3 regions of the Arthrobacter gyeryongensis genome follow, and region 1 is predicted to be linked to each of the others. Evidence: riboswitches for the same ligand, from Rfam matches in the RefSeq annotation. Region 1 holds a riboswitch; each other region holds the start of a gene.

Region 1 (5,168 bases):
CTCGTGCGATATTAACGTTTCAGGGGCTCCCCTTACGTTTGCTCGCCACTGTCCGGAGCCAGCCGCTGGCCTACCCAAGTAACTCGCAGTTGTTGTCGTTATGAGACGCCAAAACGACAACAACTGCGAGCTAGTTGGGCTGCTTCAGCCAGACGAAGTGCCACGTCCCTGCCCACTGGGCAGCGAGCACCGCCGCGGCTGCGATGAGCATCCCTCCAGCGAGCACCCAGACGTCCAAGCGGCCGTAGGTGGATTCGCGTGCCCAAGTCCGCCGTCCGCCGCCGAAGCCTCGGGCCTCCATAGTCACAGCCAAGCGGGACGCCCGACGGATCGCCTGGACGAGCAGACCAAAGCTTTGGCCGAGCATGGCCTTGAACCGTTGCGGCGGGCTCCCGTGCGAGCCGACACCCCGCGCGCGACGTGCCATGCCGATGGTCTGCCACTCCTCCGCCATGAGTCCCACGAGCCGCAGCGCGGCCAAAGTACCCAAGACAAAACGGTGCGGCAGTTTCGCCTTCTGCGCCAGGGCATCGGCAAGGTCCGTCGGATCGGTGCAACTCATCAGGAGAATGGCCGGCAACGCTATGGCAAGGCCGCGCAGCATAAACCCGAGTCCCAGCTGGAGCGAGCCTTCGCTGATAGACCAGATCCCGACGTCGAGCAGTATCCTTCCGCTGTCCGCCGACAGGATCGCGGTGCTCCAGCCACCAAGCGCGGCCGCGATAATCAAGGGCCAGCCGCGCTGCCAAAGCAAGCGCACGGTGAGCCCCGCGAGCGGGAACAACGCCAGTTCGCCGATGAGCGCCGTCGAAGCTGACACCAGGTCGATGGACAGCGCCAACACCAGGGTGATCAGGAAGACCGACACGAACTTGGCCAGCGGATTCGCGCGTGTCAGGAGTGCATTGTTGCCTCGGAGTGTCAGGGTTTCCCTCATGCCGCACCCGCTTCCTGCCGGGCCCCGCCTTGGAACGCAGGCTCGAGCCGCATCTCGGTGCCGCCCAGGACGGAGCTGAACTCCTGGTCATGGGTCACGGAAACCACGGAGGTGCCGGCGTCGAGCAGTTCGGACAGGAAGGACGCAAGCTCGGCCCAAGTGTTCGCATCCTGGCCGAAGGTGGGTTCGTCCAGCACCAGGACCCGGGGGTGCGCGGCGAGCACCGTCGCCACGGACAGCCGGCGCTTTTCGCCCCCGGAGAGCGTGTACGGGTTGGCGTCGACGAGATGCCCCAAGCGCAGCCGCTCCAGCAACTCGTCCACCCGGTCCTCGCCATGGCCAAGGTGCTTAGGGCCGAACATGAGCTCGTCGAGCACGCGGCCGGTGACGAACTGGTGCTCGGGCTCCTGGAACACGGTCCCTATCCGGGAGATCAGCTGCTGGGCCTTCCACTTGAACGGGTCATTACCGGCGCCGTCGCTAAGCCCGACGGCTGCAGTCACCGTGCCGGACACCGGCGCCAACAAGCCCGCGAGGGTCAACGCGAAGGTCGATTTTCCGGCGCCGTTGGGACCGGTGATGGTCAGGGCCTGCCCGGCGAGCACTTCGGCGTCGAGTCCGGACTGCACAGGAAGGGGCGGGATGGTCTTGAACCCGCGGCGCCGTGGCCGTTCGCGGGACACCGCGAGCTCCTGCGTGCCGAGCAGCAGCTCTCCAGCGCTCTCGGGGCCGGCCCCCGAGCCAGAGCCTGTTCCCGAACGTGGCCGGGTGGACGGCACGTAACCGGGCACCCAGACGCCCGCAGCAGTGAGCATGTCCCTCGCTTGCGCCAGAACGGTGTCCGGATCGCCGTCCAGGAGCACCGCTGGCGTCGACCCTCCCTTGGAGGAGGAGCTGCCCGGCTGCAGCACCACGATCCGGTCCACGAGGTCTTTCCAGACCGATACCCGGTGTTCCACCACCACCAAGGTAGCGCCGGTCTTGTCCAGGCAGCGGCCCACGGCATCGCGCACTTCCAACACGCCGGCCGGGTCAAGGTTGGCGGTCGGCTCGTCCAGGAGGATCAAGCCGGGCCGCATCGCCAGGATGCCGGCCAGTGCAAGGCGTTGCTTCTGCCCACCCGAGAGGGCCGACGTCGGGTGGTCGAGCGCGAAGTTGCCGCTCGCACTGCCACCGGCACTACGCAGCAGCCCGACGTCGTCGAGCGCTTCATGGACCCGCTTCCAGATCTCTTCCCGCGGCACGCAAAGGTTCTCGGCGCCGAACGCGACGTCGTCGCCCAGCCGGGAAAGCACCACCTGGGTTTCGGGGTCCTGTTGCATGAGTCCGGCACGGCCCCGCTGGGCCTTCGGCGAAACGCCGTCCACCAGCAGCGAGCCCGTCTCGTCGGCGTCGTCACCTTCCTCGCCCAACACGCCTGCCAAGGCATGCAGGAGCGTCGACTTGCCCGCGCCCGAGGGGCCGAGCAGGAGCACACGCTCCCCTGGACGGATGTCCAGGTCGAGGGCGTGAATGGCCTGCGTGGTGCGGCCAGCGTGCCGCCAGCCCCAGCCTTGCGCGGAAATGGCGGCGGGTCGCACCACAGCAGGTGTGCCGGAATCAGGACTGGGCATCAGGAAAAGACGGGCTCCGAGGCGGCCTTGCGGGACGCGAACGCGCTCAGGACACCGGTCTTGGCCAGGCCGCGGGTCGCGATCCAGGACAAGGCACCGGCAATGACGGCACCGGAGATCGTGCAGAACACGATGTACGCGAGCTTGTCGACCGGTTCGTAGGCGATGTTCCAGCCCCACGGCAGGAAGGAGTCGTTCAAACCGCAGAACAGGCCAGCGCCGGCACCGGCCAGCAGGGACACCGGCAGGTTGAACTTCTTGTACATGAAGGCCAGGAAGATGAGTTCCGCGCCGAGACCCTGAAGCAGGCCCGAGATCAGGACCGTGGTGCCGTACTGCGAACCCATGATGAGCTCACTGGTGGCGGCCACTGTCTCGCAGAAAATTGCCGCACCGGGCTTGCGGACGATGAGCATGCCCAGCACTGCCGGAATCATCCAACCACCGGCGATCAGGCCGCTCAGCGGCGGGTAGCCGGCGGACATAGGCGTAGCAACCAGAGCCATCTGGTCCCACGCCCAGAAGATCACGCCGCCGGCGATCGAGATCAGCGCTGCCACGACGATGTCCACGACGCGCCAGTTGTAACCAGGCTTGGTGAGGCCCGGCCTTGCAGAAATACCAGTCATTTTGTCCTCCTGAGGAACAGGAGGGGAAAGTGTTCCCGGTTGCCTGCGAGCGGCTTCCGCCGCGCCGGTCCGGACACTATGAGAACTCGACTCCCTTGCGCCGGTACTAGCCGGATCAGGTTCGAGGGTCTGCGGCTGTCCGCACTCTCAGCGCCCGTCCTCGTGCCGCATTGCTGCGAGCCCGACGGCGGCGCTCCCCTGTCGTTATCAATCCACCCTTTTGGGCGTGGTTCAGTTTACACCTTGGCGGGGTTGCGGGCGCTGTGCCGGCCTATGCGGAACGGTCACAAACACGCGTACCGACGGATTCTGCTGGATCATTCGCCGGGCGAGCCCTAGCCGGCCCGGATTGGCGCGGGCGGGCGCAGAAACTGGGAGAATGATCCAGCAGAATGTGACGCAGCAGAGCGGGCAAAGGAGCGGTCTTGGCAGGCATTAGCGAAGCGAACAGCACCACGGTGGCCGAACCTAGGCTCGCCGCGAGCGTGATCCTGGTCCGCGAGGCCCCCGTTCACACGGTTGAGTCAGACCCGGAGGTTCCGGCGGATACCGGGCGCGGCCTGGAGGTGTTCGTCCAGCACCGGGTGACCACGATGGATTTCGCCGCGGGCATGGTCGTCTTCCCCGGAGGGCGAGTGGACCAGGCGGACAGCTCCGGCTGGGACTTCGAGGACGACGTCGTCGAGCAGCACGCCGCCGCATGGCACCGGAGCAGCATCGCCGTCGAGCCCGCTTCGGCCCGGTTCAACGCCGGCCGGGTGCTGGCGGCCGCGCAGCGCGAGGTGTTCGAAGAAGCCGGGCTGAAGCTCGACGCCGCCACCCTCCGCCCGTGGGCCAACTGGGTCACCCCGGCAGACCAGCCCAAGCGCTTCGACACATACTTCTACCTTGCCTGCCCGCTTTCCGGTGCCGAGCCAAGGCACCAAACAACGGAAGCGTCATCGTCCTTGTGGATGCCGGTCCGCGGGATCCTGGATGCCGAAGCCGCCGGAACCCTCAAGCTCATGCCGCCCACGTTGGCGCTGCTCGATGAGCTCGTCGCCCTCGGCACAGTGGAAGCGATACTGGCCGAGGACCGCGACATCGTGCCCGTCCGTCCAAAGCCTGGAGCTTTGGAGGAGTTCTTCCGGCTGAGGCGCCAGTCCCCAACCGTTGCTCCGGAACTGCCCTGAAGTGGGGTTAGGCTGGGGACGGTCCTGTTTCCTCCCGCAAGGAGTCCCGGAATGAACCTCCTCATCAAGCTGCTCGGCACTGGCGTCAGCATCGGCGCAGGCTTTGTCGGCACCAAGATCGTCAATGCGTTGTGGGAAAAGTCCACCGGCAAGAAGCCTCCCAAGGGTCACGATGACATGGAGGCAAGCCTGCGCTCGGCACTGACCTTCGCGCTGATTTCGGCGACCGTCAGCGCAGTCATCCAGGTTTTCGCAAGCCGCAGTACCCAGCGCGCCATCTCGCGTTTCTCGAAGACGCAGGACATCGTCTAGGCTGACGGCCCGCCGTCCCGGCCGTTCGCGGCTGAGCTCCCGCCGTTCCCGGCGTGGGGCATTGCCGGGCCCGTTTCCTGGGCTTTCTCCGCTGCCCGTTGACCGGCAGCCCGCAGCACCACGGCCTCAAGTTCGTCTATGCTCAGCAACTCGCGGTGGAGGTGCTTGGTCCGGTAGCCCGCGCGGCCCACCATGTGTGCGGATACGGGCACGGTCAGCAGCTGGAAGATCCAGGCCACCGCCAGGATCGGCCACACCCACCATTCGCGCATCTGCAACCCGATGGCCGCCAAGACAAGGAACAGCCCCAACACTTGCGGCTTGGTGGCCGCGTGCATGCGGCTCATGAGGTCCGGGAACCGCAACAGGCCGATTGCCGCGCCCAATGACATCAGCACACCAACAATCAGCAGCACTGCGGTGACCGCATCGATCACTGCGTCAACTCCAGTGGCATTAGGAGTCATTGACCTGTCCCCTTCGGTCGGCCACGAAACGGGCCACC
Region 2 (5,168 bases), on a different contig from region 1:
TGTACATTTCCGCGATGGCCGCCTGGGAATCCGCTGAGCCGTATTCATCGCGTATGTCCTGGCTGATGCGCATGGAGCAGAATTTCGGTCCGCACATGGAGCAGAAATGCGCCGTCTTGGCCGGTTCCGCCGGGAGAGTCTCGTCGTGGAACGCTTCGGCCGTGACCGGATCCAACGACAGCGCAAACTGGTCACGCCAGCGGAACTCGAAGCGGGCCTTGGACAGGGCATCGTCGCGTTCGTGGGCGCCGGGGTGTCCCTTCGCAAGGTCAGCTGCGTGGGCGGCGATTTTGTAGGTGATCACGCCTGTCTTGACGTCGTCCTTGTTTGGCAGGCCCAAGTGTTCCTTCGGGGTGACGTAGCAGAGCATCGCGGTTCCGTAGCGCGCGATCTCCGTGGCGCCGATAGCCGAGGTGATGTGGTCGTAGCCCGGAGCAACGTCGGTCACGAGCGGGCCGAGGGTGTAGAACGGTGCGCCGTCGCACAGCTCCTGCTGCCGCTCGACGTTCTCGCGGACGAGGTGGAACGGGATGTGCCCGGGGCCCTCCACCATGACCTGCACGTCGTACTTCCACGCCCGCTTCGTGAGCTCGGCGAGCGTGTCGAGCTCGGCGAACTGCGCGGCGTCGTTGGCGTCCGCCGTCGCTCCCGGACGCAAGCCGTCACCAAGCGAGAACGCGACGTCGTACTTGGCGAAGATTTCGCAGAGTTCGTCGAAGTGGGTGTAGAGGAAGTTTTCCTCGTGGTGCGCCAGGCACCAGCCGGCCATGATGGAGCCGCCACGGGAAACGATACCCGTCACGCGGTTCGCGGTGAGTGGCACGTACCGCAGCAACACGCCAGCGTGGATGGTCATGTAGTCCACGCCCTGCTCGCACTGTTCAATGACGGTGTCGCGGAAGATCTCCCAATTGAGCTTGTTGGCTTCGCCGTTGACCTTCTCGAGGGCCTGGTAGATGGGCACGGTGCCGATCGGCACGGGGGAGTTGCGGATGATCCATTCGCGGGTGGTGTGGATGTCGTCGCCCGTGGACAGGTCCATCACCGTGTCGGCGCCCCATTGCGTTGCCCACTGCAACTTGTCCACTTCTTCGGCGATGGAACTGGTGACAGCCGAGTTGCCGATATTGGCATTGATCTTCACGAGGAACGCCTTGCCGATGATCATCGGTTCGGATTCGGGGTGGTTGATGTTGTTGGGGATGATCGCCCGGCCGGCGGCGACCTCGCTGCGGACGAGTTCCACATCGCAGTTTTCGCGAAGTGCAACGAACTGCATTTCGGGCGTCACGATGCCCTGCTTGGCGTAGTGCATCTGTGTCACGGTCTTGCCGTCGACGGCGCGGCGGGGCACCGGCTGTGCGCCCTTCCACTCTGCTGAGGCGGCGCCGCGGCGCACGGCCGACTTGCCGTCGTCGAGCAAGTTCCGTTCGCGGCCGCTGTAGGCCTCGGTATCGCCACGGGCTTCGATCCACTCGCTCCGGAACGGCTCGAGGCCCACCACGGGATCACTCCCGGGCCCTGCGGTGCGGTACACCTGGAAAGGCGTGTTGGCCTCGCCGTTGGGGGACGGCTCCAGGGCGATTTCAGTCACCGGAACCCGGATTCCCGTCTCGGCATCCTCGCGGAACGTGAGGGAATGCGACTTGAGGGATTGTGTCACTTCTTGGCCCGATCCGTTTTGGATAGGGCTCAGCTGTGCTTCTTTGGTGCTCAAAGGATTACTCACTTCCTTCGCCGGCATTACCCGGACAGGTTCAACGGTCGCAGGCTGCGTCAGCCTGATCTCAGCCCTTGCAAGGGCCCCCGTGTGGTCGTAGACGAAGCTACCACAGCCGAGAGTTCCTGAGATAGATGTGACGGGGCCGGCGACGGCGCGGGAACTAGGGTGGAATCATGGCGGAAATCATTGAATTCAGCGGCACCGTCCTCACCGGGCCGGAGGAGGAACGGCGCGGCCTCTGGTCGGTGGACGGACGGTTGACCTTTCTGCGGCCTGCTGACGCACCGGACGTCGTCCTGGCCGGATGGGTGCTGCCGGGCCTTGTCGACGCACACTGCCACGTTGGCTTGGGCAAGGGCGGGCCCGTCGACGACGAGACTGCGCGCCTGCAGGCGACGGCGGACCGGGACGCCGGGACGCTCTTGATCCGCGACGCCGGATCCGCAAGCGACACGCGCTGGCTGCAGCAGCGGGGGGACATGCCCAGGATTATCCGCGCGGGCAGGCACATCGCGAGGCAACGCCGGTACATCCCGGGACTGGCCGAAGAAGTCGAGCCCGAGGATCTCGTGGAGGCCGTGCGCAAGCAGGCGCGGTCCGGAGACGGCTGGGTCAAGATCGTCGGGGACTGGATCGACCGCTCGGCAGGCGATCTCGGCCCATCCTTTCCGGCCGCCATCGTCAAGGACGCCGTCGCCGCGGCACACGACGAGGGAGCCAGGGTAACTGCCCATTGCTTCGCTGAAGGGACTATCGACGCCATGCTCGACGCCGGCATCGACTGCATCGAGCACGCCACCGGCCTCTTGCCGCACCATATTCCCCGGCTGCTGGACCAGGATGTGCCGATTGTCCCCACCCTCATCAACATTGCGACCTTTCCGGACATCGCGAAGCAGGCGGAAGCGAAGTTCCCGCGCTACGCCGCCCACATGACCAGGCTTTGGGAGCGCAGGCATGAACGCGTAGCCGAGGCATTCGACGCCGGAGTGCGTGTGTACGCCGGAACCGACGCCGGCAGCGTCATCAAGCACGGCCGGATCGGCGAGGAAATCCTTGAATTGCATCGCGCGGGCCTTCCGGCGGCCGCCGCCCTCGATGCCGCCTGCTGGTCCGCACGCGAGTGGCTGGGTGCCGACGGCATCAGCGACGGTGCCAGTGCCGACGTCGTGCTCTACGCAAACGATCCCCGCGCGTCCCTTGAGGTGGTGCTGGATCCGCGATGCATCGTGCTGAGGGGACATATTTCAGGGAACGCCGGGCATTAGGAATAAATTGAAGCTTCAAGTAATTTAGATAGATAAGAGGTAGCCGAAGGGCGGCGCCACAAAAAGCCGGGAGTTTCACATGACCATCGCATCCAGCCAGGATCTCCTTCCTGCCGAACTCACCATGGGTACTGTCATGCTCAAGGTGGGGGACATGAAGCTCATGGGCGACTACTACCAGCGGGCGCTGGGGCTGGACGTGGTCGCCGAACAGGATGGCGGGCTCTACTTCGGCAGGCTCGGCAAGCCGTTGGTGCACCTCGCGCCGGCCTCCGGGCTCCAGATTCCGGGTCGCGGGGAGGCCGGACTTTTCCATACGGCTTTGCTCTTCGAAGACCAATCCTCGCTCGCCGCAACTGTCGCCTCGGCCGCGCAATACGAGCCCCACGCTTTCGTCGGCAGCGCGGACCACCTGGTCAGCGAGGCCTTCTACTTCACCGACCCTGAGGGTAACGGCATTGAGCTCTACTACGACAAACCCCGCGAAGGCTGGGAGTGGAACGGCAGTTCGGTCGTCATGGACAGCCTGCCGCTCCCGCCGCAGCGCTACCTCCAGCAATACCTGAGCGAAGCCGCGGTGGCGGGCCAGCACGGGGCCGGCGCCGGCGTCGGGCATGTCCACCTCCAGGTGGGCGACGTGCGGACCGCCCATGATTTCTACGTCGACACTCTGGGCTTCGAACAGACCGCCGGGTGGCACGGGCAGGCCTTGTTTGTCTCCGCGGGCGGCTACCACCACCACATGGCCATGAACGTCTGGAACAGCCGCGGTGCAGGTCCACGCAAGGACACGCTCGGTCTCGGCGAGGTGGTCATCGAGGTTCCGTCGGGAGACGACGTCGGCGCGCTCGCCGACCGCCTCAAGGTTGCCGGTATTGCGTCCCACCACACGGGCCAGGAGTTGCGCTTCGAGGACCCGTGGCGCAACCGGCTGCGGGTCGCCGTCCGCTACGCTTGATCCGACGACGTGGCGCATTTCGGCCGCCGCGCCGCAGCTCCGTTGGCACGAACGAATGAGAGTACTTTCCATGGGCTTTGCTGAAATCTTTGTTGCCACCCACGATGAAGCACTCAAGAGGGCCGCTGCCCTGGAGAAGGGCAGCGACGTATCCGGCGCCGCAGTACGGATCCCGGGAATCAGCGATTTCGAAGTAGAACAGCTCGGCGACCTCGCCGGGACCGCCGTGCATGCAGGCGGGGCCGACTATGAGCTTTCTTTGGTGGACGTCACCAGCGACGCCTTGCTGGGCGTCCCCGAAGCCATGGTGCGCGCCCTGTCCGAACTCCTCAGCTACGAGACCGAAGGGGAGGGAAACGTCCTCGACGACGTCGCCGAAAGCTGGGCGGCCCAAGAGGACATGCCCTTTGATGCCCAACAGTCCCGTCTGTACGTCCAGCAGTTGGCGGCCCTCGCGAGCGACGTCGAAAAGGCCGAGCGGGCCGGTCTTTACGTCTGGTCCGCAGGCGAGTAACCCCGCAGTAAACGGGCCGCACGGACCGCGCGTTCGAAATACTGTCCGCCATCTGGCACAATGGACAGGTACTCGATCCGCATGGCCCCTCTCTCCGTGTGTGCATCTTGTCCTTGGAACCCTCAAGTATGGCCCGCCCCACGGGTGCAGAACGACGGGCTCAACCCCGTTTCAGAAACAGGAGTGACCACAAAAGTGGCCGTAAAGATTCGCCTTAAGCGCTTCGGTAAGATGCGCGCACCGTACTACCGCATCGTCGTCATGGACTCCCGCGCCAAGCGCGATGGCCGTGCGATTGAAGAAATCGGCAAGTACCACCCCACCGAAGAGCCCTCGTACATCGAGGTCGTCTCTGAGCGTGCACAGTACTGGCTGTCCGTCGGCGCCCAGCCGACCGAGCAGGTTGCCGCGATCCTCAAGATCACCGGTGACTGGCAGAAGTTCAAGGGTCTCCCGGGCCAGGAAGGCACGCTGAAGACCAAGGTCGCCAAGCCTGTTTTCGTTGCACCGGAGAAGGGTTCCGTCATCATCCCGGAAGCCATCACCAAGAAGGCCAAGCAGTCGGAAGCAACTGAAGCTCCCGCTGACGCTGAAGCAGAGACCACCGAGGCTGAGTAAATTGCTGGCAGAAGCGCTCGAGCACTTGGTCCGTGGGATCGTTGACAGCCCTGAGGACGTCAAGGTCAGTGCCAAGAACAACCGCCG
Region 3 (5,168 bases), on a different contig from region 1:
GTGGGTCACAAGGGCGCACGCCTGACGAGCCAGATTTCGCTCCCAGGCCGCTACCTTGTGTACGTACCGGGCGGGTCAATGACCGGTATCTCCCGCAAGCTGCCCGACGTCGAGCGCAACCGCCTGAAGAAGATCCTCAAGGACCGCCTCCCGGAGAACGCGGGCGTCATTGTCCGCACCGCCGCCGAAGGTGCTTCCGAGGAAGAGCTGACACACGACATCAACCGCCTGCGGGCCCAGTGGGAAGGCATCGAAAGCCAGTCCACGTCCACCAAGATCCTGGCGCCGGAACTGCTGTACGGCGAACCGGACCTGACCATCAAGGTAGTCCGCGACGTCTTCAACGAGGACTTCTCCAAGCTCATCGTCTCCGGCGATGAAGCATGGGACACCATCGAGGCCTACGTCACGTACGTGGCGCCGGACCTGGTGGGACGCCTCGAGAAGTGGACCTCGGATCAGGACATTTTCTCGGCATGGCGTGTGGACGAACAGATCCACAAGGCATTGGAGCGCAAGGTCTTCCTGCCCTCCGGTGGTTCGCTCGTGATCGACCGCACCGAGGCCATGACGGTTGTTGACGTCAACACCGGGAAGTTCACCGGCAGCGGTGGCAACCTCGAGGAAACCGTCACCAAGAACAACCTTGAGGCTGCCGAGGAAGTGGTCCGCCAGCTGCGCTTGCGCGACATCGGCGGAATCATCGTCATCGACTTCATCGACATGGTCCTGGAATCCAACCGCGATCTCGTGCTGCGCCGCTTGGTCGAGTGCCTCGGCCGGGACCGTACCAAGCACCAGGTAGCCGAGGTGACGTCGCTTGGATTGGTCCAGATGACCCGCAAGCGCATGGGCACCGGACTGCTGGAGGTCTTCGGCGAGCAGTGCGAAACGTGCGCCGGTCGCGGAATCGTCACGCACGATGAGCCTGTGGAGCACCGTCGGGCCAACGTGGTGGCCGCTGAACACCACCACCCGCGCACGGAGTCACAGCCGGCCGTCCGCCCCGAGCAGCGCAAGCGTCGCCGCGGCAGGGGCACCGGTCCGGGGACCACCGAGCTCCCGATCACTCCTCCAGTGCCGGTCCACAGCGTGGAATCCACTGATCCGAATCGCCAGGCAGCCACGCGCGCAGCCCTTGCCACCATCGCGGCTGCTGCCCACGCAGCCCACCTGCACGACGACGAGCTCCACCACGCGGCGGAATTGCTCGCCGACGGGCACGTAGCGGAAGCAACCCCGGCCCAGGCCCCCGCGGCCCCGGCCCAGCCTCCCGCGGCCCCGGTCCAGGCTCCTGCCGCTGCTTCGAGTGGCGAGGAACGTTCGAAGCCTGTGCTGCGATTCGGCGGTGAGGAAGTTGCGTTGCCCTTCGTCCACCACGAAGAGGAGCCAGCGAGTGGTGCACCTGCCATGAGCCTGGACCTGTTGGCACAAGCATTCGCAGGCCTCGGAGAAGCTCCGGACACCGCGACGACGGCAACTGAGGCCGAGGAAGCGCCCGCAGGGACCCCCGCCGCCGTTGCAAGCGGAGAATCCCCGGAAGCGGGTTCGCGTGGACGCCGAGGCCGCCGCAACCGCAGCGCCAGCCGGGCCCAGGGTGCCGCCAACGCCACCAACGTGGAGCACCACGAGGTTGCCGTGGCCGCCTCCGGTGGGGCCGCGCACGAGGCCAAGGCGGCGGACGCTGCTCCAGCCAAGTCGACGGCGGCAGCGGAACCGATCATCCTCGGGGTCGGCGTGCCCAAGTCCGAACTTTAGACGCAGTACCCTGTCCGAAGCCCCGGCCGTTTCCGCTCTTGTGGAAACCACCGGGGCTTCGGCGTTGCCAGCCAATTCACCGGACCACCGCTCAGCGCGGTTGCAAAGGGCGATTTCAGCGGGTGGGGTGTGATCCGGGTTAAGCTAGGGGACTGACACGGGGTGCCGCGCACCAAGCCGGCTGAGACCAGACCCGTTGAACCTGTCCGGTTAGCACCGGCGAAGGGATGTCTTGCATGACTGTTTCAGCGCAATCAGCCGTCTACCCGCTTAAGGCCATCCAGCGAGCTATCCCGAGGGTCCTCAGCATTGCCGGCTCGGATCCTTCGGGTGGTGCCGGGATCCAGGCAGACCTCAAGAGCATTGCGGCCAACGGAGGCTATGGCATGGCCGTGATTACGGCGCTCACGGTACAAAACACGCAGGGCGTCACTGCCGTCCATGTGCCTCCCGTCGAATTCCTGCGCCAGCAATTGGATGCCATTAGCGACGACATCACCGTCGATGCTGTCAAAATCGGCATGCTCGGGGACGCGGCCGTCATCCACGAGGTCCGTCGCTGGCTCGGCGAGGCGCGTCCCGCCGTCGTCGTGCTGGATCCGGTGATGATCGCGACCAGTGGCGACCGGCTCCTGGCGGAGTCCGCTGAAACCGCGCTGCGGGAACTCCTGCCCCTCGCTGACTTGGTGACCCCCAACCTTCCTGAATTGGCCATGCTGCTTGGCGAGCCTGTTGCCATTGACTGGGCATCGGCGTTGGAGCAAGGCAAACGCCTGGCTGCCGCCTGCGGAAACACCGTCCTGGTGAAGGGCGGCCATCTGCAGGGAGAGGCCTGCCCCGACGCCCTGGTCAACACCGAAGGAGTCCTCAGCCAGGACGTGGTGGAATTTGCCGGTCAACGCGTGGAGACCCGCAACAGCCATGGCACGGGATGCTCCCTATCCTCGGCGATGGCGACGGCCAAGGCGCGGCTCGGTGATTGGGAGTCCGCCCTGCGTGTAGTCAAGCCCTGGCTTCAGGAGGCGCTGACCCGGTCCGAGGTGCTGGAAGTCGGGAAGGGCAACGGGCCGATCCATCATTTCCACGCGCTCCAGCAGGACCTTCAACCGGGGGACTTTGCCGTCCGGATGTGGGACACCGCCCAAGCGGAACTTGCGGCCATTTATGGCCTGGACTTCATCCAGCACTTGCAAACCGGTGGCCTCAGCGAAGCGCAGTTCAGCTATTACCTGTCGCAGGATGCCATCTATCTCAACGGCTATTCCCGGGTCCTGGCACGGGCAAGCGCCCTCGCCCCGAGGGAAACCGAACAGCTGTTCTGGGCCCGCGGCTCGCAGATGTGCCTTGAGGTCGAGTCCGAGCTGCACCGGAATTGGCTCAGCGGACGCCAGGTGAGCGGAGAGCTTGGCCCAGTCACCAAGGCCTACGTGGACCACTTGCTGGCGGCTTCGGTATCGGGCAGCTATGCCGTGCTGCTGGCTGCCGTGCTTCCCTGCTACTGGTTGTACGCCGAAGTGGGACAGCAGCTCCACCTTGGCTATGTTCAGGCGGGAGCGTCGGACGAGCACCCTTACGCGGACTGGCTGCGCACTTACGCAGACGAGGCGTTCGCAGCGGCCACCCGCACGGCGATCGACATCACGGATGCCGCCGCGCAGGCCGCGTCGCCAACGGAGCGCGCCGCTATGATGGAGGCGTTTGCCCAATCCTGCCGTTATGAAACGGCGTTCTTCGATGCTCCAAGATTGCACGCCTGAGCCCGTTTTCTGGGGCGGAGGCACGGTAGCCAGGCCTATTTCCGCGGGCGCTGCAGCGTGTCGGCGTGAGGATCCGAGCTTTTCCCGGCCGGCAGGGTAAGGTGGACGGGCACGGTACCGGATGGCGACATAGCCAGTGTGTGGCAGCCATCACGTGGCAGCCTCCGGACCTGGCCTCATTTGCAGCCGAAGGCGAAACTAGCGTAATCTAGATCTTCGGTGCTTACGCCAACACTTGGGTTATGCCCCTAGAAACCGTTCATTTGGAACTTACCTTTCATTTGGAACTATTCGAGGGATGACTCATGGATTCCGTACCGGAGTCCACGGCGTTGAGGCACAGCGTGAACCAGGCCCGTTTTCGGATCGGGGTTCCGCACGCAAATTTAGTAATAAACGTCGAGAGAAGTGAGTGCCCAAGTGGTGTACGCGATTGTCCGCGCAGGCGGCCGCCAAGAAAAGGTTTCCGTTGGAGACTACGTAACCCTGAACCGCGTCCCCGGTGGAGCCGGCAGCACCCTTGAGCTGCCCGCACTGCTCCTGGTGGACGGTGACAAGGTCACCTCCGCTGCTGCGGATCTGGCCAAGGTCAAGGTTACGGCTGAGATCCTCGAAGACCTCCGTGGTCCGAAGATCGTCATCCAGAAGTTCAAGAACAAGACCGGCTACAAGAAGCGCCAGGGTCACCGTCAAGAACTCACCAAGATCAAGATCACCGGTATCAAGTAACCACTGGTTGCTGTTCAGGTTTTCAACAGATTCCCCAGAATTTTAAAGGCAGGCATTTCAAATGGCACATAAAAAAGGCGCGAGCTCCACTCGCAACGGTCGTGACTCCAACGCCCAGTACCTCGGCGTAAAGCGCTTCGGTGGCCAGGTCGTTTCCGCAGGCGAGATCATCGTCCGCCAGCGCGGCACCCACTTCCACCCGGGCGCCGGTGTCGGCCGCGGTGGCGACGACACCCTGTTCGCCCTGCAGGCAGGTGCGGTTGAGTTCGGTACTCGCCGCGGCCGTCGCGTAGTGAACATCGTTGCTGCTGCAGCTGCAGAGTAATAACACGTTCTGAACGGGTGGAGCGGGCCGTATGGCCCGCTCCACCTGTCTTTTTAACCGCACTAGAATTTACTAGTGCGGGCGGCGCAACAGCGGCGCAACACGCACTTCAAGCAGTAATTTCCAGTTAGAGGAGAAACACGTGGCGACCTTCGTAGACCGGGTAGTACTTCACGTATCCGGCGGAACAGGCGGCCACGGCTGTGTCTCTGTTAAGCGCGAGAAGTTCAAGCCCCTGGGCGGACCCGACGGCGGCAACGGCGGTAACGGCGGCGACGTCATCCTGCGCGTTGATGCCCAGACCACCACTTTGCTTGATTACCACCACGCACCGCACCGCCACGCAACCAACGGTGGCCCCGGCATGGGTGACTGGCGCGGCGGCAAGAACGGTGAAACTCTCGTGCTTCCCGTACCGGACGGCACCGTGGTCAAGACCAAGGACGGCGTTGTCCTTGCTGACCTTGTAGGTGAAGGCACCGAGTTTATCGCCGCTGCAGGCGGCCTGGGCGGCCTTGGTAACTCTTCGTTGTCTTCGCAGAAGCGCAGGGCTCCCGGATTCGCCCTCCTCGGTACTGAAGGCGACTCCAGCGACATCG

What was found. Region 1 has a riboswitch for thiamine pyrophosphate ahead of ABEA18_RS06505 (ECF transporter S component). Riboswitches for the same ligand answer to the same signal wherever they lie in the genome.
Region 2: it holds a riboswitch for thiamine pyrophosphate, as region 1 does, so the genes downstream of both, thiC (phosphomethylpyrimidine synthase ThiC) here and ABEA18_RS06505 (ECF transporter S component) in region 1, are expected to answer to the same signal.
Region 3: it holds a riboswitch for thiamine pyrophosphate, as region 1 does, so the genes downstream of both, thiD (bifunctional hydroxymethylpyrimidine kinase/phosphomethylpyrimidine kinase) here and ABEA18_RS06505 (ECF transporter S component) in region 1, are expected to answer to the same signal.

The regions. Positions count from the first base shown of each region.
Region 1 is NZ_BAABKK010000009.1:126,219-131,386, forward strand. It holds gene ABEA18_RS06495 (energy-coupling factor transporter transmembrane component T family protein) at 131-937, opposite strand; gene ABEA18_RS06500 (ABC transporter ATP-binding protein) at 934-2,550, opposite strand; gene ABEA18_RS06505 (ECF transporter S component) at 2,550-3,179, opposite strand; TPP riboswitch at 3,254-3,389, opposite strand; gene ABEA18_RS06510 (NUDIX hydrolase) at 3,605-4,351, shown strand; gene ABEA18_RS06515 (DUF4235 domain-containing protein) at 4,403-4,663, shown strand; gene mnhG (monovalent cation/H(+) antiporter subunit G) at 4,660-5,130, opposite strand; gene ABEA18_RS06525 (MrpF/PhaF family protein) at 5,120-5,168, opposite strand, start outside.
Region 2 is NZ_BAABKK010000017.1:111,690-116,857, forward strand. It holds gene thiC (phosphomethylpyrimidine synthase ThiC) at 1-1,717, opposite strand, end outside; TPP riboswitch at 1,713-1,820, opposite strand; gene ABEA18_RS13855 (amidohydrolase family protein) at 1,897-2,991, shown strand; gene ABEA18_RS13860 (VOC family protein) at 3,071-3,949, shown strand; gene ABEA18_RS13865 (hypothetical protein) at 4,020-4,463, shown strand; gene rpsP (30S ribosomal protein S16) at 4,659-5,081, shown strand; gene ABEA18_RS13875 (RNA-binding protein) at 5,083-5,168, shown strand, end outside.
Region 3 is NZ_BAABKK010000022.1:52,769-57,936, forward strand. It holds gene ABEA18_RS15440 (Rne/Rng family ribonuclease) at 1-1,758, shown strand, start outside; TPP riboswitch at 1,907-2,003, shown strand; gene thiD (bifunctional hydroxymethylpyrimidine kinase/phosphomethylpyrimidine kinase) at 1,995-3,515, shown strand; gene rplU (50S ribosomal protein L21) at 3,936-4,244, shown strand; gene rpmA (50S ribosomal protein L27) at 4,306-4,569, shown strand; gene obgE (GTPase ObgE) at 4,712-5,168, shown strand, end outside.